4 regions of the Salinicola sp. RZ23 genome follow, and region 3 is predicted to be linked to each of the others. Evidence: predicted binding sites of a transcription regulator. Region 3 holds the regulator's gene; each other region holds the start of a gene.

Region 1 (5,083 bases), on a different contig from region 3:
GCTAGACCAAGGTCAGAGTGCACCTCGGAGCGTACTCGGCGTATATTGAAACGAACGTTTGAAACTGGCTGCATTCGACATTCGCCGCAGGAGAGGTCATGGCACACTATCGAGCCCCGCTGAACGATCTGCGTTTCGTGCGCGAAGAGGTCTTCGCCGCCGAGCGTGAATGGGCGGCGATGCCGGCCACCGCCGAGCTCAACGCCGAGCTTGCCGATGCGGTGATGGAGGAGGCCGGCAGGCTGGTCACCGCCGAATTGCTGCCGCTGAACGCCAGCGGCGACGCCGAGGGGTGCCAGTTCGATGGCGCCCGGGTGACCACGCCGCAGGGGTTTCGCGCCGCCTTCGCCGAGTTCGCCGAGGGGGGCTGGTGCGGTCTCGGCGGGGACCCGGCACTGGGCGGCCAGGGCTTGCCCAAGCTGCTCACGCTGGCCTTCGACGAGATGCTCTACGCCAGCAACTCGAGCTTCGCGCTCTATCTGGCGCTCAACAACGGCGCCGCACTGCTGCTCGACCAGTACGCCGACGAGGCGACCCGAGCGCGCTATCTGCCGCGACTCTACGCCGGCGAGTGGCTGGGCACGATGTGCCTGACCGAGCCCCACTGCGGCACCGACTTGGGGCTGATCAAGACCCGTGCCACGCCCAACGATGACGGCAGTTACGCCATCACCGGCAGCAAGATCTGGATCACCGGCGGCGAGCACGACCTCACCGACAATATCGTTCACCTGGTGCTGGCCAAGTTGCCCGACGCACCGCCGGGTGCCAAGGGCATCTCGCTGTTCCTGGTGCCCAAGCGCCGGGTCGATGCCGAGGGGCAGGCCGGCGAGGCCAACGGCGTGGTGTGCGGCGGTCTCGAGCACAAGATGGGCATCAAGGCCAGTGCCACCTGCGTGATGCATTTCGAGGCGGCGCGGGGCGAGCTGATCGGCGAGCCGCACCAGGGATTGGCGGCGATGTTCACGATGATGAACTACGAGCGGCTGTCGATCGGCATGCAGGGGTTGGGCCTGGGCGAGATCGCCTACCAGAGCGCGATCGATTTCGCCCGCGAGCGTCTGCAGAGCCGCGCCCCCGGCGGTGCGGCGGCGCCGGACAAGCCCGCCGACCCGATCCTGGTACACCCCGACGTGCGCCGCATGGCGCTGGACGTGCGCGCCTGGAACGAAGGCGGGCGGCTGTTCGCGGCCTTCGTCGCCCGTGAACTCGACCGCGCCCGTTACCATCCGGATGCCGAGACCCGTGCCCATGCCGAGGAGATGGTGGCGCTGCTGACCCCGGTGGCCAAGGCGTTTCTGACCGATCGTGGCTTCGAGGCCACGGTCGAGGCGCAACAGCTCTATGGCGGTAGCGGCTACTGCGTCGAGTGGGGCGCCGAGCAGTTCGTGCGCGATGCGCGTATTGCCATGATCTACGAAGGCACCAACGGCATCCAGGCGATGGATCTGGTGGGCCGCAAGCTGGTGCGTAACGAGGGGGCGTATGTCGAGCGCCTGCTGGCGCGTCTGCGCGCGGACCTGGAGGATGGTGGCGGCACCAACCCGCGCCTGCGGCCCTTCCATGCGGCTGCCGAGGCCGCTGCGGCGCGGCTGGAACGAGCGACCCGCCAGCTGCTCGAGCGCGCCCGCCAGGACCCGGCCGAGGCCGGTGCGGCGGCCCACGACTACCTGCAGCTGACCGGGCTCAGCGTCTACGCCTGGATGTGGTGGAAGGCGGCTCGCGCCGTGGTGCGTGGGCTCGACCAGGGCGGCGCCCTGGGTGAGGCCGACTATCGCGACAAGCTGATCGTGGGGCAGCACTTCCTCGACCGCTTGTTGCCGCGCAGCGAGGCCCACGCGCGCCAGCTCGAGGCGGGGGCGGCGGGATTGATGGCCCTGGGAGAGATGCGTTTTTGACGAACAGGCGCGCTGGCGTCGATGAGTATCGATCGGTGGTTTGCACGCTTTTGGGGCGCTCGTGATACGAGCGCCTTTTTTTGTATCCATTCTGGTGCATATGCCCCGGTGTCGGGCGGTGCTGCCAACGTCTTGACCTGACTCATGAATCTAATACCGAGACGAACTCCAGGCGCCTAGGGAAGCGCCTCGGGGCGCGCCCTGAGCGGTCATGACGCGCGCTGACGGTGCGCGATGCGCGACTTTTTTGTATACAAGGGTGTCGGCGCAGGAAAAAAGGGCACGGAAAATGCATGAGAGCCAGGGCGGGGTGCGCCGGCGGCGCCGGGCACCCATCCAGGGATTCTTCAGGAGCGTCTCATGACAACAACAGCCCTACGCAAACTGATCGCAACCTCCGCCCTCGCCACCACGCTGGCAGGTCTCTCTGCGCCGGTGCTGGCCGCCGACGATGGCCCGATCCGCGTCGGTATCCTCCACTCCCTCTCCGGGACCATGGCGATCAGCGAATCGACGCTGAAAGACGAGATGCTGATGCTGATCGACCAGCAGAACAAGGCGGGCGGTCTGCTGGGGCGCCAGCTGGAGCCGGTGGTGATGGACCCGGCCTCGGACTGGTCGCTCTACGCCGAACAGGCGCGCACCCTGCTTACCGGTGACAAGCGAGTCGACGTCATTTTCGGCAACTGGACCTCGGCCTCGCGCAAGGCGGTGCTGCCGGTGGTCGAGGAGCTCAACGGTCTGCTGTTCTATCCGGTGCAGTACGAGGGCGAGGAGTCCTCCGAGAACATCTTCTATACCGGCGCCGCGCCCAACCAGCAGGCGATCCCCGCGGTCGACTACCTGATGGGACAGGGCGTCGAGCGCTGGGCGCTGCTGGGCACCGACTACGTCTATCCGCGCACCACCAACAAGATCCTCGAGGCGTACCTCAAGGAGAACGGCGTGGCGGACGACGATATCATGGTCAACTACACGCCGTTCGGCTTCAGCGACTGGCAGTCGATCGTCTCCCGGGTCAAGGACTTCGGCAGCCAGGGCAAGAAGACCGCGGTGGTCTCGACCATCAACGGCGATGCCAACGTGCCGTTCTACAACGAACTCGCCAACCAGGGGATCAAGGCTTCGGACATCCCGGTGGTGGCGTTCTCGGTCGGCGAGCAGGAGCTGACCGGTATCGACACTGCGCCGCTGGTCGGTCATCTGGCGGCCTGGAACTACTTCATGAGCGTCGACAGCGACGCCAACTACGACTTCATCGATGCCTGGGTCGCCTACACCGGCAATAAGGACGCGGTGGTCAACGACCCCATGGAAGCTCACTACATCGGCTTCAACATGTGGCTCAAGGCGGTCGAGGAGGCCGGCACCACCGATGTCGACGTGGTCAAGGACGCGATCATCGGCGTGACCGTGCCCAATCTCTCCGGCGGTGCGGCGACGATGATGCCCAACCACCACATCACCAAGCCGGTGATGATCGGCGAGATCCAGGATGACGGTCAGTTCAGCGTGGTATGGCAGACCCCGACCACGGTGGCCGGTGACGCCTGGTCCGACTATCTGCCGGCGTCGAAGAACCTGATCAGCGACTGGCGTGCGCCGCTGCGCTGCGGAAAGCTCGATGTCGAGCGCATGGTCTGCGAAGACGGCGCAGGGACGAACTGATCGGGGGGCGGGGCCCGGCCGCGGCCATGCCGCGGCGCCCGCCGCCCGCGCACGTGCCCGCGCCGCCGTTCGGATGGCGCGGGGCTAACGGCAACGCAGCATGAGCGTTCCACCATGATGATGAATTCCCTCGGCGGGGACCGCCAGCGCGGTCGCAGGCTTTGCCACTCGCTGCTGCTCGGCCTGCTGCTGCTGTGCGCGGCGCTGGCCACCACGGCGTCGGCGGCGGTCAACGAGACACAGGCCAGAGCGCTGTTGCAGGCGCTCGATACGCGCAGTTTTCAGGCCAAGGGCGAGGCCGCCCAGGCGATCGCCGACAGCCAGGCGACCCAGAAGACGCGCTGGTTGCAGGCGCTGCTCGATGGCCGCCTGGGCAAGGAGCGCCGCGGTGAGCAGTTCTATATCGTCACCGACGACAGCGGCCGCGAGTGGCCGCTGATCGACGCGATCACCTTTGCCGATGCCGGCAGCGGCTCCCGGCGTACGGTGGATATCTTCAAGATCAACAACGCGCTGCGCACCCAGCTCCAGGGCATGATCGCCTCGCTCTCGCTGGCCGAGGGTGACGAGCGTGCACGTCTGGCGGCGGCGGACCGCTTGATCGGTGAGGTGAGCGCCGACAATGTCGAGAGCGTGCGCGCCAGCCGCGAGCAGGAAGAGAGCCAAGCCGTGCGTGCGCGTCTGGGTGTGGCGCTCGCGCTGTATGCCGCGCAGCAGGGCGACGCCGGGGCCCTCGATACTCTCGCCGGCAATCTCGACACGCGAGTACGCAACAGCCTGACGACGCTGGCGGCGGGTGACGGCGAGCTCGCCGCACAGGCGCAGCGGGTGCTCGACGGCATCGAGCGCAAACGCGCCTGGTACGACCGCGCACAGACGCTGTTCTTCGGCTTGAGCGCGGGCTCGATCCTGGTGCTGGCGGCGATCGGCCTGGCGATCACCTTCGGCGTCATGGGGGTGATCAACATGGCCCACGGCGAGCTGATCATGATCGGTGCCTACACCACCTGGCTGATCCAGCAGGCGCTGCCGGGGCAGCCGGGGCTGGCGCTGCTGCTGGCGATCCCCGGCGGCTTCCTGGTCGCCGGCGCGTTCGGCGTGCTGATCGAGCGTACGGTGATTCGCTTTCTCAAGGGGCGGCCGCTGGAGACGCTGCTGGCGACCTTCGGCCTGAGCCTGATCCTGCAGCAGCTGGTGCGCACGCTGTTCTCGCCGCTCAACCGGCGGGTGGCGTCGCCGGATTGGCTGCAGGGCGCCTGGCAGATCAACGATGCGCTGTCGCTGACCCTGAATCGCCTCGGCGTGCTTGGCTTCTGCCTGCTGGTGTTTGCCGCGCTGTGGGCGCTGATGCGCTACACCCGGCTCGGCCTGGAGGTGCGCGCAGTGACCCAGAACCGCGCCATGGCACGGGCGATGGGCGTGCGTGCGGCGCGGGTCGACATGCTGACCTTCGGGCTCGGGGCCGGCGTCGCGGGGCTTGCCGGGGTGGCGCTGTCGCAGCTCACCAACGTGGGGCC
Region 2 (5,083 bases), on a different contig from region 3:
CCGATCAGCGTAAACAGGCCGACCAGGCGCTTCTTGGGCAGCCGCGGGATCGCCAGCCACGCCACCAGCACCGCCATCAAGGCGAACACGATATCCACCCGCCAGCGCTCGGCGGCCGGGTAAAAGCCATAGATGATCGACTCGAAGCGGGCCGAGATGAACACCCAGCAGGCGCCGCTGCCGGTGCAGTCCGCGCGGGTCGAGCCGAGGAAGTTGGCATCGACCACCGCCCACTTCAAGAATGGCCACAGGATCCACGCCAGCAGGCCGATCACCACCACCGAGACCACGCTGTTGAGCGGCCCGTTGAACAGGTTGGCGCGCAGCCAGCCGCTGATCCCGCGGCGCTGATCCGGGGCCTCGCGCGCCTCGATCATCTGAGTGCGAAATGTCGATTCACGCATCTCATCGCTCCTTCAGCAGCGTGCGGGCGTTGTAGAGGTTCATCAGGAACGACACCGTCAGGCTGATCACCAGATAGACCGCCATGGTCATGGCGATGATCTCGATCGCCTGCCCGGTCTGGTTCAGGGTGGTACCGGCGAAGACCGCCACCAGATCGGGATAGCCGATCGCCGTGGCCAGCGACGAGTTCTTGATCAGGTTGAGATACTGGCTGGTCATCTGCGGCACGATCACCCGCATCGCCTGCGGAATCACGATCTTGCGCAGAGTGATGCCACCGGGCAGGCTCAGCGAGCGCGCCGCTTCGGTCTGGCCGTGGGAGACCGAGAGGATGCCGGAGCGCACGATCTCGGCGATGAACGCCGCGGTGTAGATCGACAGCGCCAGCCACAGTGCCACCAGCTCGGGCAGGATGTTGATCCCGCCGCGGAAGTTGAAGCCCCTGAGTTCGGGGAGGGTCCACGCCAGCGGGGCGCCGCTGGCCAGGAACACGATCAGCGGCAGGCCGATGACGATGGCCGCCCCGATCCAGTAGACCGGCAGCGCCTGGCCGGTGGCCATCTGTCGGCGCTTGGCGAAGCGCGCGAAGAGCAGCGTGGCGACCACTGCGATCAGCAGCGCCCAGAGCGTGGCGGAGAACCCCGGCAGCGGCTGCGGGTCGGGCATCACCACCCCACGCACGTTGAAGAAGAACAGATCGAACAGCGACATGCTGTCGCGCGGCGAGGGCAGTGCCCGCAGTACCGCGTAGTACCAGAACAGAATCTGCACCAGCAGCGGGATGTTGCGGAAGATCTCGACGTAGATGGTGGCCAGCCGCGCCAGCAGCCAGTTGGTCGACAGCCGAGCGATGCCGACCGCGAAACCGATCAGGGTCGCGGCGACAATGCCCAGGGCCGAGACCAGCAGGGTGTTGAGCAGGCCGACGACGAAGGTGGTGCCGTAACTGGAGTCGCTGGTGTAGTCGATCAGCGTTTGCGGGATCGAGAAGCCTGCACGCCCTTCGAGGAAACCGAAGCCGGTCTGGATACCGCGGGATTCCAGGTTGTTGAGGGTGTTGTGGACGAGATAACCGATGAAACCGGCCAGGATCAGAAACAGCACGGCCTGGACGATCAGCGCACGAACGGTGGGATTCCGCCACAGCGGCCCCTGCCCTCGGCGTGGCAGCGAGGTGGATGGACGCAGCATGAGAAGTCGTGTCTCTACTCGAGCGGTGAGCGGCAACGGCTCCCGGCACACAGGCCGGGAGACGACGTCAGGAAACGCCAGCTAGCCGCGCCGCCAGCGCCCTCTCGGGCAGCCGGCGGGCGGCGTCGCGCACTCAGCGAATCGGCGGTGCGTACTGGATACCGCCCTGGTTCCACAAGGCGTTGATGCCACGCTCGAGCCCCATCGGCGAGTCCTTGCCCACGGTGCGGTCGAACACTTCACCGTAGTTGCCCACCATCTTGACGATGTTGTAGGCCCAGTCGTTGCTGATACCCATCTGCTCGCCGTAGTTGCCATCCTTGCCCAGCAGGCGGGCGATGTCCGGATTGGGCGGGTTGTCGCGCATCTGATCGACGTTCTGGCTGGTCACCCCCAGCTCTTCGGCGTCGAGCATCGCGAACAGGGTCCACTTGACGATGTCGAACCACTGGTCGTCACCCTGGCGCACCACCGGACCCAGCGGCTCCTTGGAGATACGCTCGGGCAGGATCTCGACGCTGCTGGGGTCGGCCAGCTGCAGGCGCAGTGCCGCCAGCTGCGAGGAGTCGGAGGTGAGCACGTCACAGCGCCCGCTGTCGAAGCCCTGGGCGGTCTGGTCGGAGGTATCGAAGGCGACCTGCTGGAACTGCATGTCGTTGGCCTTGAAGTAGTCGGCCATGTTGAGTTCGGTGGTGGTACCCGCCTGTACGCAGATGGAAGCGCCGTCCAGCTCCTTGGCGCTCTTGATGCCGAGATCCTTGCGCACCAGGAAGCCCTGGCCATCGTAGAAGTTGACCCCGGTGAAGTTGAGCCCCAGCGAGTTGTCGCGGGTAGCGGTCCAGGTGGTGTTGCGCGAGAGCACATCGATCTCGCCCGACTGCAGCGCGGTAAAGCGCTCCTTGGCGGTCAGCGGCGAGAACACCACCTTGGTCGGATCACCCAGCACGGCGGCGGCGACGGCACGGCACACTTCGACATCGATGCCGGTCCACTTGCCGTTCTCATCGGGAGAGGAGAAACCGGTGAGCCCCGTGCTGACGCCGCACTTGAACTCGCCGTTGCTTTTCACGTTATCCAAGGTGGCAGCCTGAGCCTGGGACGTCGCCAGTGCCGTCAATGCGGCAGCGGAGAGAAGAGACAGGCTTTTGTTCTTGTGGCGCATGGTGGAATCCACTCCCTTGCGTTGTCATTTAAGTGCATGTCGAAGCATGCCCAAAACAAATTAGCAAAGTCCGTTCCACTTTCGCGCTAGCGCCTGAAAATCCTGGATTCAACGCTCGCCTAGGACGCTTACGATCTCTACCTACACTCTCGGCATGACGCAAACTGCGAAAACACGGGCAACATTCTGTTTCAAAAGCGTGCGCGGGATAGCGTTGCGCACCAAAAGAAGGCGTCGAGGGATGGCACTAGCGTTGAATCGAGCCACCGGTGATGGCGACGATGCCACCAATGGATAAGAAGACGTCGATCAACGCCTGCGCAGAGAGTACAGGCGGCAGGGGCAGCGCTACCACGTGCCTGGCATAGACGACGGGGAAGCGCCTCAGGGCGCGCCGGTACTGGCCGCGGCAGCGCGTCGCCGACGACAGCGGCGTATCCTCGCGCCGAGCAGCGCGGCCACTGTGGCCCCCAGCGCATTGGCCAGGATATCCTCCCAATCGCCGCCGGCGCGGCCAGGGACCCACAGCTGCAGATACTCGATGACGATGCCGAATACGAGCGCGATCATCCAGGCGCGTGCCCAGGCCCAGCGCCGTACGGCGAGTCCCAGCCACAGGGTCAGTCCGGCGTAGCCGACGACGTGATTGAACTTGTCCCACGGCAGGTATCGCGGCATCTCGGCCCCCGGCGTCAGGCTGCCCCAGGCCACCCCGATAGCCCAGGCCATCACGGCCAGCAGGGCCAACCTGCGCCAGGCGCCGCGGCGTTGTCGTGTCATCGGCTGACCTCGCAAAGCGTGGACGGTAGCCCCAGCCGCGTGCAGAGCGTGGCATCGAGCCGTTCGCGCCAGCGCGGGTCGTCCTCCAGCCGCGCGTCGTTGTCCGGTGCCAGACGCCGACGATAGCGCCCGATCCCGCGATAGACGGCGTTGCGCAGCGGCGCCGGCACCCAGCGCAGCCATGCCAGCAGCCGCCAGCCCGAGCGGAGCCGGCTCCCTAACCGCCACAGCGCCTCGCTCTCCTCGTGAAGCTCACCGCCGGTGACATACCGGATCGTGTCGCAGCGTTCGAGATCACGCCCGAAGTGGTGCCCCACGCGCCGCCCCAGCGCGGTATCGAGCCCACTCAGCACCAGGCCGGCGCCAGACTCGCGTTCATGCGCCAGCAGCCAGCGCACCGCGCGCCGGCAGAACGGGCACTCGGCATCGAACAGCAGCAGGCCGTCGACGCCGTCATCGACCGCCTCAGCGGTGATAGGCCGGGCTCGATTCATGCAGCGCGTCGAAGAAGGCGGTGACGTGATCGGGGTTGGTGAACTGGCTGATACCGTGGCCCAGATTGAACACATGCCCCGGACCGTGGCCGAAGCTCTCCAGCACCCGCTTGACCTCGGTGCCGATCTGTTCGGGCGGTGCAAACAGCACGTTGGGGTCGAGGTTACCCTGCAGCGCCACGCGCTCGCCGACCCGCCGCCGCGCGTCGCCGAGCTCGGTGGTCCAGTCGAGGCCGACGGCGTCGCAGCCGCTGTCGGCGATCGACTCCAGCCACTGCCCACCGTTCTTGGTGAACAGGATCACCGGCACCCGGCGGCCATCGTGCTCGCGGATCAGCCCGCCGACGATGCGCCGCATGTAGGCCAACGAGAACGCCTCATAGGCCGGGGTCGACAGCGCCCCGCCCCAGGTGTCGAAGATCTGCACCACCTGGGCGCCGGCACGGATCTGGGCGTTGAGATAGTCGGTCACCGCCGTGGCGAGCAGGCCCAGCAGAGTGTGCAGGGTCTGCGGGTCACCGTAGAGCATCGCCTTGATATGGCGGAAATCCTTGCTCGAGCCGCCCTCGACCATGTAGGTCGCCAGGGTCCAGGGGCTGCCGGAGAAGCCGATCAGCGGCACCCGGCCGTTGAGCTCGCGGCGAATGGTGCGCACCGCGTTCATCACGTAGTCGAGATCGTGCTCGGCATCCGGCGCACTCAGCGCGGCGACCTCGGCGGCGGTCCGCACCGGATGGCGGAACTTGGGCCCCTCACCGGTCTCGAAATAGAGCCCCAGGCCCATGGCGTCGGGAATGGTGAGGATATCGGAGAACAGGATCGCGGCATCGAGCGGATAGCGCGCCAGCGGCTGCAGCGTCACCTCGCAGGCCATCTCGGCGTTGCGGCACAGATCCATGAAACTACCGGCCTCGGCGCGGGTCGCGCGGTACTCCGGCAGATAGCGGCCGGCCTGGCGCATCATCCAGACCGGTGTGCGGTCAACCGGTTGGCGAGCCAGGGCCCGCAGCAGGCGATCGTTTTGCAGTGTCATAGCGCTCTTCGCACGGGA
Region 3 (5,083 bases):
GCGCCCGCGCCGGCATCGGCTACCTGCCGCAGGAGGCCTCGATCTTCCGCAAGCTCAGCGTCGCCGACAACATCATGGCCATTCTGGAGACGCGCCGGGATCTCGACCGCGCCGGGCGCCGCGACCGCCTGGAGCAGCTGCTGGGCGATTTCCACGTCGACCATATCCGCGACAACCTGGGCATGTCGCTCTCCGGTGGCGAGCGGCGGCGGGTGGAGATTGCCCGGGCACTGGCCACCGAGCCCGCCTTCGTGCTGCTCGACGAACCCTTCGCCGGGGTCGATCCGATCTCGGTGGGCGATATCAAGAACATCATCCGCCAGCTGCGGGATCGTGAGATCGGCGTGCTGATCACCGACCACAACGTGCGCGAGACACTGGATATCTGCGACAACGCCTACATCGTCGGCGATGGACAGATCATCGCCGAGGGGCGCCCGGAGGCAATCCTCGACAATCAGCGCGTGCGCGATGTCTATCTGGGGCACGAGTTCCGACTCTAGACTCGAGACGCAAACTACCTGCGCTCGACAATTCGGCGTTAAAAATCGGCGGGATCGCCAGCCCGAGGTCGGCGCCCCCGTCAAAATGCTCATTTACACCCCGTAAACTGGAGCGCCAGACCGGTCCGTTTTCGCCGATTTTTGCCTTAGCTACGCGCCCCGGTATGGCCTTCGCTCGCCGACTTTGCGTACAAAGTCCAGCGTCGCGCCAAGGCCCTTCCGCCTCCCCAGCCCACTGCGTCACTCGCGGCGGGCGGCGCACCTCTCAAAGCCTCTGCACACCCAAGCCGAACGCACCGTGGCATATTTCTTGCATAAAGTTAGCGCTCAAAGCGTTGCATCCCACCGGGGCAGTCAGTAACGTAGGGTTAACCTATCGACGGCCACCGCGGCCCTTTCCCGTGTCCATGCCATGTCCATGAAACCTTCACTTCAACTGCGTGTCGGCGCCCAGCTGACAATGACGCCACAGCTGCAGCAGGCGATCCAGCTGCTGCAGCTGTCGACGCTCGATCTGCGCCAGGAGATCCAGCAGGCGCTCGAGGCCAACCCCATGCTCGAGCTGGACGAAGAGTATGCCGAGCAGGCGGCCAGCGAGACGCCCGAGGAGGAGTGGGCCAGCGATATTCCCGAAGAGCTCGCCCTCGACAGCGAGTGGAGCGACACCTATCAGGACATCGCCGCCAGCGCCGCCCCGGCCGGCGCCGACGAGTGGCCGGACCTGGAGCGCAACGCCGCCGGCACCACGCTCCACGACCATCTCGCCTGGCAGCTCGCCATGGGCGATTTCGATCCCCGCGAACGGCTCATCGGCGACTACCTGATCGACGCCATCAACGCCAACGGCTATCTCGAGGGCACCCTCGACGAGCTCACCGCGGGGCTGCGCGAGCAGCATTCGGAGCCGTGCACCAGCGCCGACCTCGAGCGCGTACTGCTGCGGCTGCAGCAGTTCGACCCCACCGGCGTGGGCGCCCGCGATCTGCGCGAATGCCTGCTGCTGCAGCTCGGCGCGCTGCCCGGCGATACCCCACTGCTGCCCCAGGCCAAGCGCCTGGTGCGCCAGTTCCTGGAGGCGCTGGCCGGCGACGACCGGCGCCAGCTCAAGCGCCGCCTGCGCCTCGACGACGACGAGCTCGACCGCGTCATCGCCACCATCCGCACCCTCGACCCGCGCCCCGGCCAGGCCTTCGACCACAGCCAGCAGGACTATGTGATCCCGGATCTGGTGGCACGCCTGACCCGCGATGGCTGGCGCATCGAGCTCAACGCCGAGGCGCTGCCGCGGCTGCGCATCCAGCCCGACTACGCCGCGCTGATCCGGCGCGCCGACAAGAGCGACGACAACACCTTTCTGCGCCAGCACCTGCAGGAGGCGCGCTGGCTGATGAAGAGCCTCTCCAGCCGCAACGACACCCTGTTGCGGGTGGGGCGCGAGATCATGGCGCGCCAGGTCGACTTCCTCGAGCGCGGCGAAGAGGCGATGAAGCCGCTGATCCTGGCCGACATCGCCACCAGCGTCGACATGCACGAATCCACCATCTCGCGGGTGACCACGCAGAAGTTCATCCACACGCCGCGCGGGGTGTTCGAACTCAAGTACTTCTTTTCCAGTCAGGTGGGGCAACGCGGCGAGAGCGACAGCGTCTCCAGCACCGCGATTCGGGCACGCCTGAAGAAGCTGATCGGCGAGGAGTCACCGCGCAAGCCGCTCTCCGACAGCAAGCTGGTGGAGCTGCTGGCGCAGGCCGACATCAGCGTCGCCCGGCGCACCGTGGCCAAGTACCGCGAGGCCATGGGCATCCCCGCCTCGAGCGAACGTAAGCGACTGTCTTGATTGGACTTTTAGAATTCACGCGAGCGCATGGCGATCAATCGTCCGCGATCCCTTTGCAGCGCGGAGAAAAGGGTTACAATCAGAGGTGCCACATAAGCCGCAACAGGAGCGCGCCATGCAAGTGAACGTCACCGGCCACCATGTCGAACTGACCGACGCCCTGCGGGACTACGTCGACGAGAAACTCGCACGTCTGGAGCGCCACTACGACAACATCACCAACGTTCAGGTGACGTTGAGCATCGAGAAAGAGCGTCAGCAAGCGGCCTGCACGCTACACGCAGCGGGCGGCGACATTCATGCCGAAGCCAGCGATATCGACATGTATGCCGCGATCGACGCCCTGACCGACAAGCTGGACCGCCAGCTGGTCAAACACAAAGAGAAGGCACAGGCCCGCGCGCAAGGCGCAGGCGCCCGCTAATTCCCCGATGATCACTCTGGAAACCATCCTGCCCCCCGAACGCACCCTCTACGGTGTGACGGGGGGCAGCAAAAAGCGTCTGCTGGAATTCTTCAGCACCTTCATCGCCCAGAATACGCCCAGCCTGGACAGTCAGGAGGTGTTCAGCCGCCTGATCGGACGCGAGCGGCTGGGCAGCACCGGCATCGGCAACGGGGTCGCCATCCCGCACGCCCGCAGCCCGCACTGCAAGACGCCGTTGGCTGGCTTCATGCGCCTCGAGGATGCCATCGACTTCGATGCCATCGATGGCGAGCCGGTGGATCTGGTGTTCGTGCTGCTGGTGCCGGAGGAGGCCGACGACGCCCACCTTTCGCTGCTGGCCGAGGTCGCCGGCATCATGAATCAGGGCAGCGTGCGCCAGAAGCTGCGCCAGGCCGGCTCGCAGCACGCGCTCCACGACACGCTGATCGACGCCATTCGCCATCATCAGGACAGCGAAGACGGATAGAGACTGCATGCGACTCGTCATCATCAGTGGCCGCTCGGGGTCGGGAAAATCCATTGCGCTGCAGGCGCTGGAAGATCTCGGCTACTACGCCATCGACAACCTGCCGACCAATCTGCTGGCGCCGCTGATCGACGAGCTCAGGGCCGCACCGCCGTCGCGGCCCAATGTGGCGGTGAGCATCGATGCGCGTAACCTGCCGGAGGCGCTGGAGCGCTTCCCGGTGCTGCTCGAAGGTGTGCGCGAGCGCGGCATCGACACCCAGGTGATCTACCTCACCGCCGACGCCAAGGTGCTGCTCGAACGCTACTCCGCCACCCGTCGTCGCCATCCGCTGACCCGCGGCAACGACATGACGCTGGCCGAGGCGATCGACAACGAGCAGGGCTATCTGGCGCCGATCCGCCGGGTCGCCGATCTGGTGATCGATACCCGCGGTCTCTCGGTCCACGACCTGCGTGCCCGCATCAGCGAACAGGTCGCGCGTCACAGCGGCGGCCGCCTCACGCTCACCTTCGAATCGTTCGGCTTCAAGCGCGGCGTACCGCTGGATGCCGACATGGTGTTCGACGTGCGCTGCCTGCCCAACCCGTTCTGGGACCCGAACCTGCGTGCTTTCGACGGCCGCGACGGCGAGATCGTCACCTTTCTCGAGCAGTACCCCGACGTGCACGCCATGGCCGGCGATATCCATGCCTGGCTGATCCGCTGGCTGCCGGCCTACCTGGCCAGCCACCGCAGCTACCTCACCGTCGCGGTGGGCTGCACCGGCGGTCATCACCGCTCGGTCTACCTGATCGAGCGCCTGGCGCACCACTTCCGTCACGACGACGTCGATATCCGTCTACGCCATCGCGAACTCGGGGTGCACACCGCCCTCTCCGATGACATGCCTGCCGAGCGGGGTGGCAATGCCGACGCGTGAACTGCGCCTGACCAACCGCCGCGGCCTGCACGCCCGGGCCGCGACCAAGCTGGTGCAGTGCTGTCAGCCGTTCGCCGCCCGGGTCGCGGTACACCACGGCGAGCGTATCGCCGACGCCGCCAATATCATGTCGCTGCTGATGCTGGCCGCGCCCTGCGGCACGCCGCTGGTGATCGTCACCGAAGGTGACGAAGCGGAACCCGCGATGGAGGCGATCACCGCGCTGTTCGAGGCCCGCTTCCACGAGGATGAATAGGTCCCGCCGATAGCGGCAATCCTTCAACGTCAATGCCCCGACGCCTACCGTCGCCCCCAGGAGCCGTGCATGAACTTCCATACCCGCAAATGGATCAAGCCCGAGGATCTCAACCCCAACGGCTCGCTGTTCGGGGGCAGTCTGCTGCGCTGGATCGACGAAGAAGCCGCGATCTACGCCATCATTCAGCTCGACAACGCCAACGTGGTCACCAAGTTCATCTCGGAGATCAACTTCGTCTCCAGTGCACGTCAGGGTGACATCATCGAGCTGGGCCTCACCGCGACCCATTTCGGCACCAGCTCGATCACGCTCTCCTGCCATGTCCGCAACAAGATCACCCGCAAGAGCATTCTGACGATCGATCGCATGGTATTCGTCAATCTCGATGCCGACGGCCAACCTGTGCCCCACGGCAAGAGCGAGATCACCTACGTCAAGGATCGCCTCGACAGCTGATACCGCCATCCCCCGGACGCCACACCCGCGGCGCCCGGGGTACCGCCGGTACTTGCTCGATAACAGCGCTTATTCGCTGCCGGCGCTCACTCGGTGCCGGCGCTGGCGCGGCGAATCGCCGGCAGGCAGAGCGCGAGCAGCACACCGGCGATCAGACTCACCGTGCCCAGCGTGATGAAATAGACCACCTCC
Region 4 (5,083 bases), on a different contig from region 3:
TCGATGCGGATCAGCCGTTCGGGAAGCGTGAAGCCACCATCGAAGGTGACGTCGTAGTCGGTTTCGCCCAGCTCGGTGCCGATCGCCAGCACCACGTCCGCCTCCGCCACCAGCGCGCGCACCTCGGGCCAGGTGGCATTGGCGCCGAGATCGAGCGGGTGCGCCCGCCCCAGCACGCCGCGGGCATTGATGGTGGTCAGGGTGGGAGCATCCAGACGCTCGGCCAGAGCCCGCGCCGCTGCCGGGTCGGCGATCGCTCCACCGCCCAGCAGCAGCAGCGGGCGCCGGGCGGCGTCGAGCCATGCCGCTGCCTGGTCGAGCGCCGCCGTCGCCGCCTGGGGTGGATGGCAGCGCCCGGGCCGCGGCAGTTCTGCGTCGAGCGGCGCATCGAGCAGGTCCCGCGGTATCTCGATGTGCACCGGCCCGGGCCGCCCGGTATGCAGCAGCGTCCAGGCCCGCGCCAGCACCCGTGGCAGATTGGCCGGGTCGAGCAGGGTATGGCTGAACAGGCTGACCCCGCTCAGGGTCTGCTGCTGCGATGGCAGCTCGTGCAGCCGGCCTTCGCCCATGCCCAGCTCGGCGCGCCGATTGACGCTGGAGATCACCAGCATGGGCACGCTGTCGGCGAGCGCCTGGCCCATCGCCGTGGCGATATTGGTCATCCCCGGGCCGGTGATGATGAAGCAGGCCGCCGGGCGTCCGCTGGCGCGGGCATAGCCATCGGCCATGAAGCCCGCGCCCTGCTCGTGGCGCGGCGTGACGTGGCGCAGCCGGCTGCCCTCAAGCCCACGATAGAGTTCGATGGTGTGGACACCCGGAATGCCGAAGACGGTATCGATGCCGAGCGCTTCCAGCGCCCGCACCAGCCAGTGTGCCACGCTCATGCGCGCTGCTCCGGCTGGGTCTCGGCGGCCACGGGGCGGCTAGTATCCGGACGCAGCAGGCTGACCACGACGAAGCTCGCCAGGCTCGCCACCAGACCGGCGTAGATCGGCGAGTTGGCCAGCAGGCCATCCTTGAGCATGAACGCCACAACCCCCAGCGAGCCGGCGGCCATCGCCGCGATGGCGCCGCTGTTGGAGGCCCGCCGCCAGTAGAGGGCGCCGAGGATCGGCACCAGCATGCCGCCGACCAGCAGGTTGTAGGCGATGGTCAGGGCGCCGATCACGTCATCCACCAGCAGCGCGATGACGATGGTGACCAGCCCCATGAGCAGCGTCCACAGGCGGTAGCTCGAGACCCGCTCGCTCTGCGGCCCGCCGCCCAGGGCCGGCAGCAGGTCCCTCGTCATCAAGGTCGAAGCGGCGAGCATGCCGGCGCTGGCGGTGGACATCATCGCGGCCATGGCGGCGGCCACGATCAGCCCGCGCAGGCCGTCCGGCAGCGCCAGTTGGGCGACCGCGGCGAAGGCGTTGTTGGGATCGGCGAGATTGGGCAGGAGCACGCTGGCAGCCACCCCCACCAGCGCGCCGATGGCACCGTAGATCAGGCAGTAGACCCCCGCGGCGGTGCCGGCGAAACGGGCCACCCGGGTCGAACGGGCGGTGAACACCCGCTGCCAGATGTCCTGGCCGATCAGGATGCCCAGGAAGTAGATGACGAAGTAGGTGACGATGGTCGACCAGCCGATCCCGGTGAGCGAGAAGTGCCCCGGCGCGGCGCTGGCGACCAGCGTGTCCCAGCCGCCGGCATAGTGCACCGTCAGTGGCAGCATCAGGCCGAGCATGCCCACGGTCATGATCACGAACTGGACGATGTCGGTGAGCGTCAGCGACCACATGCCGCCGAGGGTGGAGTAGACCACCACGATGGTGCCGCCGATCACCACCCCGACCCAGGAGGGTAGCGCGAACAGCACCGTGACCAGGGTGCCGATGGCGATGGTCGAGGTGACCGCGATCATCAGGTCATAGGCGAGCATCACCGCCGAGCTGACGCTCTTGGCCGCCGGCGTGTAGCGGCGCTCGAGCAGCTGGGTGATGGTGTAGAGCTTGAGCTTGGCCAGCGGCTTGGCCAGCACCAGGCTGAGCACGATCAACCCCAGGCCCAGGGCGCCGCACAGCCACAGTCCGGAGAGGCCGTAGACGTAGCCCAGCTTGACCGTGCCCACGGTGGAGGCGCCGCCGAGCACCACCGCGGAGAGCGTGCCCAGATAGAGCCCCGGGCCCAGGCGGCGGCCCGCCACCAGATAGTCGTCGCTGCTGCGGGCGCGTTTCATGCCCCAGCAGCCGAGGAGCAGCATGCCCGCCGCGTAGAGCGCGACGACGATAAGATCCAGCATCATGACGTTTTACCCTGCCGCCGTGCCGGCGGCGATTGTTGTTGTGAATTCAGATGTGAACGGTGATGACCTGCGACTGGTTGGCGTCAGCGGCGCTTCACGCCGGGCAGCACGCAGAGCATCTCGAACAGCAGATTGGCGGCGACCACCGCGGTCTGGCCGTGGGCATCATAGGGTGGCGAGACCTCGACCAGATCGCAGCCGACGATATCCAGGCCGTGACAGCCGCGGATGATCTCCAGCGCCTGGGGAATGGTCAGCCCACCGATCTCGACGGTGCCGGTGCCCGGGGCGTAGGCGGGGTCGAGGCTGTCGATGTCGAAGCTCAGATAGACCGGTCCGCCGCCGACCTTTTCGCGAATCTCTGCCATCAGCGGTGTCAGGCTCTGGTGCCAGCACGCTTCCGCGGGCACCACCTGGAAGCCCTGCTCGCGGCCCCAGTCGAACTCGTCGGCGGCGTAGCCGGTGCCGCGCAGGCCGATCTGGGCCACGCGCTGGGTATCCAGCAGCCCCTCTTCCACGGCGCGGCGGAAGGGGGTGCCGTGGGCGATCTGCTCGCCGAACATCTGATCGTTGACGTCGGCATGGGCATCGACGTGGATCAGCCCCACCGGGCCGTGCTTCTTGGCCATGGCGCGCAGGATCGGCAGGGCGATGGTGTGATCGCCGCCCAGGGTCAGCGGGATGACGTCGTGGCCGAGCAGTTCGTGGTAGAAGCGCTCGATGATGCCGACGCTCTTCTTGAGATCGAAGGTATTGATCGGCACATCGCCGATGTCCGCCACCTGCAGGCTCTCGAAGGGTGCGGCGCGGGTGGCCATGTTGAACGGCCGCAGCATGCGCGACTCATCGCGGATCTGGCGCGGCCCGAAACGGGTGCCGGGGCGATTGGAGGTGCCGATGTCCAGCGGGATACCGACGAAGCAGGCATCGAGCCCGGCAGCGCTCTGCTGGGTCGGCAGCCGCATCATGGTCGCCGGGCCGCCGAAACGGGGCATCTCGTTACCGCCCAGTGGCTGGTTGAGCGGGGCGCGATCCGTAGGCTGGTGGGACATACCATCTCCTGGGTTGTGATTGTCGAGGGATCGGACATCACCACGCATAAAGCGTGCCAACCGTAACCCATTGATTTTGCGAACCTGCCGACGCGCATTGATGCGTTTTTGTATTGATGTCTTGTCGCTGTTGATTCATTGACGTATCAATGATGCAAAGTCGAATCGGAGACGCCGATGTCTGAGGCCCAAGCGGACCGCGCCACCCTGGGGGCCATGGTCCATACCGCCCAGGACCATCTGTTCGTGGTCGATGCCGCGGGGCGCATCCTCGATGTCAGCCCCGGCGCCGCGACGGTCTATGGCATGCCGCGGGAGGCGCTGTGCGCGACCACCGTGCAGGCGCTGCAGGCCAGCGGCGTGCTCTCGCCCTCGGTGTCGCTCGAAGTGATCCGTACCGGCCAGCCGGCGCAGCTGATGCAGCGCACCGGCACCGGCCGCCAGGTGATCGCGGAGGCGCATCCGGTGTATGTCGGCGGGCGTCTGGTGCGGGTGATCAGCCGCTCGCGGGACCTCACCGATCTGCGTCTGTTGCAGGATGAGTACGCGCTGCTCCAGCAGCGCTTCACCGATCATCTCAAGCGCCACCACGAGGCGCCGGCGGAGACGCCCGCCGAGGCCGGCGAGCTGGTGGTCAAGAGCCGCCTGATGCGCGAGATCACCCAACTGCTCAAGCGCAGCGCGCCGACCGATGCCACGGTGCTGATGCTGGGGGAGTCGGGGGTGGGCAAGACCGCCTTTGCGCGCCAGCTGCACCGCTGGAGCCGGCGCTGCGATGGCGCCTTCGTCGACGTCAACTGTGCGGCGATTCCCGAGTCGCTGTTCGAGTCGGAGATGTTCGGCTACCAGCCCGGCGCCTTCAGCGGCGCGGCGCGACAGGGCAAGGCGGGGCTGCTGGAGCAGGCGCACAACGGCACTCTGTTCCTCGACGAGATCGGTGAGCTGCCGCTGACCATGCAGTCCAAGCTGCTCAAGGTGATTCAGGATGGCTCCCTTACCCGGCTCGGCGACACCCGTTCGCGGCGGGTCGACTTCCGCCTGGTGGTGGCGACCAACCGCGATCTGGCGCGGCAGGTGGAGGAGGGCGCCTTCCGGCTCGATCTCTACTACCGGCTCAACGTGATCCCGGTGACCCTGCCGCCGCTGCGCGAGCGCCGCGAGGAGATCCGTGGGCTGGCGGAGCGCCAGCTGGAACGGCTCAACCGCCGCTACGGCGATGACAAGATGCTCCACCCACGGGCCTGGGCCGAGCTGATGAGCGCCGAGTGGCCGGGCAACGTGCGTGAGCTGGAGAACTGGCTGGAGCGCGCCTGGCTGGCGGCGGAGAGCAGTGTGATCGGCGGCCCGGCGGGGGGTGAGCCGGGCACTGCCGGGGCGCCGCCGTCGCAGCATCCGACGGAACCGGCGAGCGGTGCGCTGCTCGGCGAAGGGGAGGGGCTGAAAGCCGCGCTGGCGGCCCACGAGCAGCGTATTCTGGCCCAGCTAGCCCAGACCCACGGCTCCACCTATGCGCTGGCCGAGCGCCTGGGCATCAGCCAGCCCAGCGTGGTGCGCAAGCTGAAGCGCTACGCCATCACCCTGGGGCGTGAGCGGGGAGACAGTTGAGCGCCCATTGCTCTCATCGATAAGGGCGCGTAGCGATCGGGATGCCTAGCGGTCAGGGTGTTGGCCGGTATAACGGGCGATCAGCCGCGGATTGCCGTAGCCCCAGCGCTCCGCCTCGCTGGGGGCGTCCGGGGCCTCGTCG

What was found. The regulator sigma-54, encoded in region 3, starts transcription at its own class of promoters, with help from an activator protein. The targets are predictions, from matches to a motif close to TGGCACNNNNNTTGCTNT.
Region 1: urtA (urea ABC transporter substrate-binding protein) is a predicted target of sigma-54. The motif match lies at 2,177-2,194, and genes of this name have one in related genera.
Region 2: DOM67_RS16920 (amino acid ABC transporter substrate-binding protein) is a predicted target of sigma-54. The motif match lies at 2,819-2,836, and genes of this name have one in related genera.
Region 4: speB (agmatinase) is a predicted target of sigma-54. The motif match lies at 3,378-3,395, and genes of this name have one in related genera.

The regions. Positions count from the first base shown of each region.
Region 1 covers NZ_PZJK01000009.1:204,932-210,014, forward strand. Annotated here, with positions in the region: gene DOM67_RS10200 (acyl-CoA dehydrogenase C-terminal domain-containing protein) at 99-1,898, shown strand; gene urtA (urea ABC transporter substrate-binding protein) at 2,259-3,566, shown strand; gene urtB (urea ABC transporter permease subunit UrtB) at 3,681-5,083, shown strand, end outside.
Region 2 covers NZ_PZJK01000016.1:33,463-38,545, reverse strand. Annotated here, with positions in the region: gene DOM67_RS16930 (amino acid ABC transporter permease) at 1-377, opposite strand, end outside; gene DOM67_RS16925 (amino acid ABC transporter permease) at 406-1,596, opposite strand; gene DOM67_RS16920 (amino acid ABC transporter substrate-binding protein) at 1,730-2,758, opposite strand; gene DOM67_RS16915 (VanZ family protein) at 3,143-3,538, opposite strand; gene DOM67_RS16910 (DCC1-like thiol-disulfide oxidoreductase family protein) at 3,535-4,032, opposite strand; gene hemE (uroporphyrinogen decarboxylase) at 4,004-5,065, opposite strand.
Region 3 covers NZ_PZJK01000012.1:125,692-130,774, forward strand. Annotated here, with positions in the region: gene lptB (LPS export ABC transporter ATP-binding protein) at 1-503, shown strand, start outside; gene DOM67_RS12500 (RNA polymerase factor sigma-54) at 916-2,340, shown strand; gene raiA (ribosome-associated translation inhibitor RaiA) at 2,456-2,764, shown strand; gene DOM67_RS12510 (PTS sugar transporter subunit IIA) at 2,775-3,254, shown strand; gene rapZ (RNase adapter RapZ) at 3,262-4,176, shown strand; gene DOM67_RS12520 (HPr family phosphocarrier protein) at 4,163-4,432, shown strand; gene DOM67_RS12525 (hotdog domain-containing protein) at 4,502-4,891, shown strand; gene DOM67_RS12530 (oligopeptide:H+ symporter) at 4,978-5,083, opposite strand, start outside.
Region 4 covers NZ_PZJK01000007.1:10,152-15,234, reverse strand. Annotated here, with positions in the region: gene DOM67_RS06230 (5-guanidino-2-oxopentanoate decarboxylase) at 1-884, opposite strand, end outside; gene DOM67_RS06225 (sodium:solute symporter) at 881-2,284, opposite strand; gene speB (agmatinase) at 2,368-3,336, opposite strand; gene DOM67_RS06215 (sigma 54-interacting transcriptional regulator) at 3,514-4,941, shown strand; gene DOM67_RS06210 (AI-2E family transporter) at 4,987-5,083, opposite strand, start outside.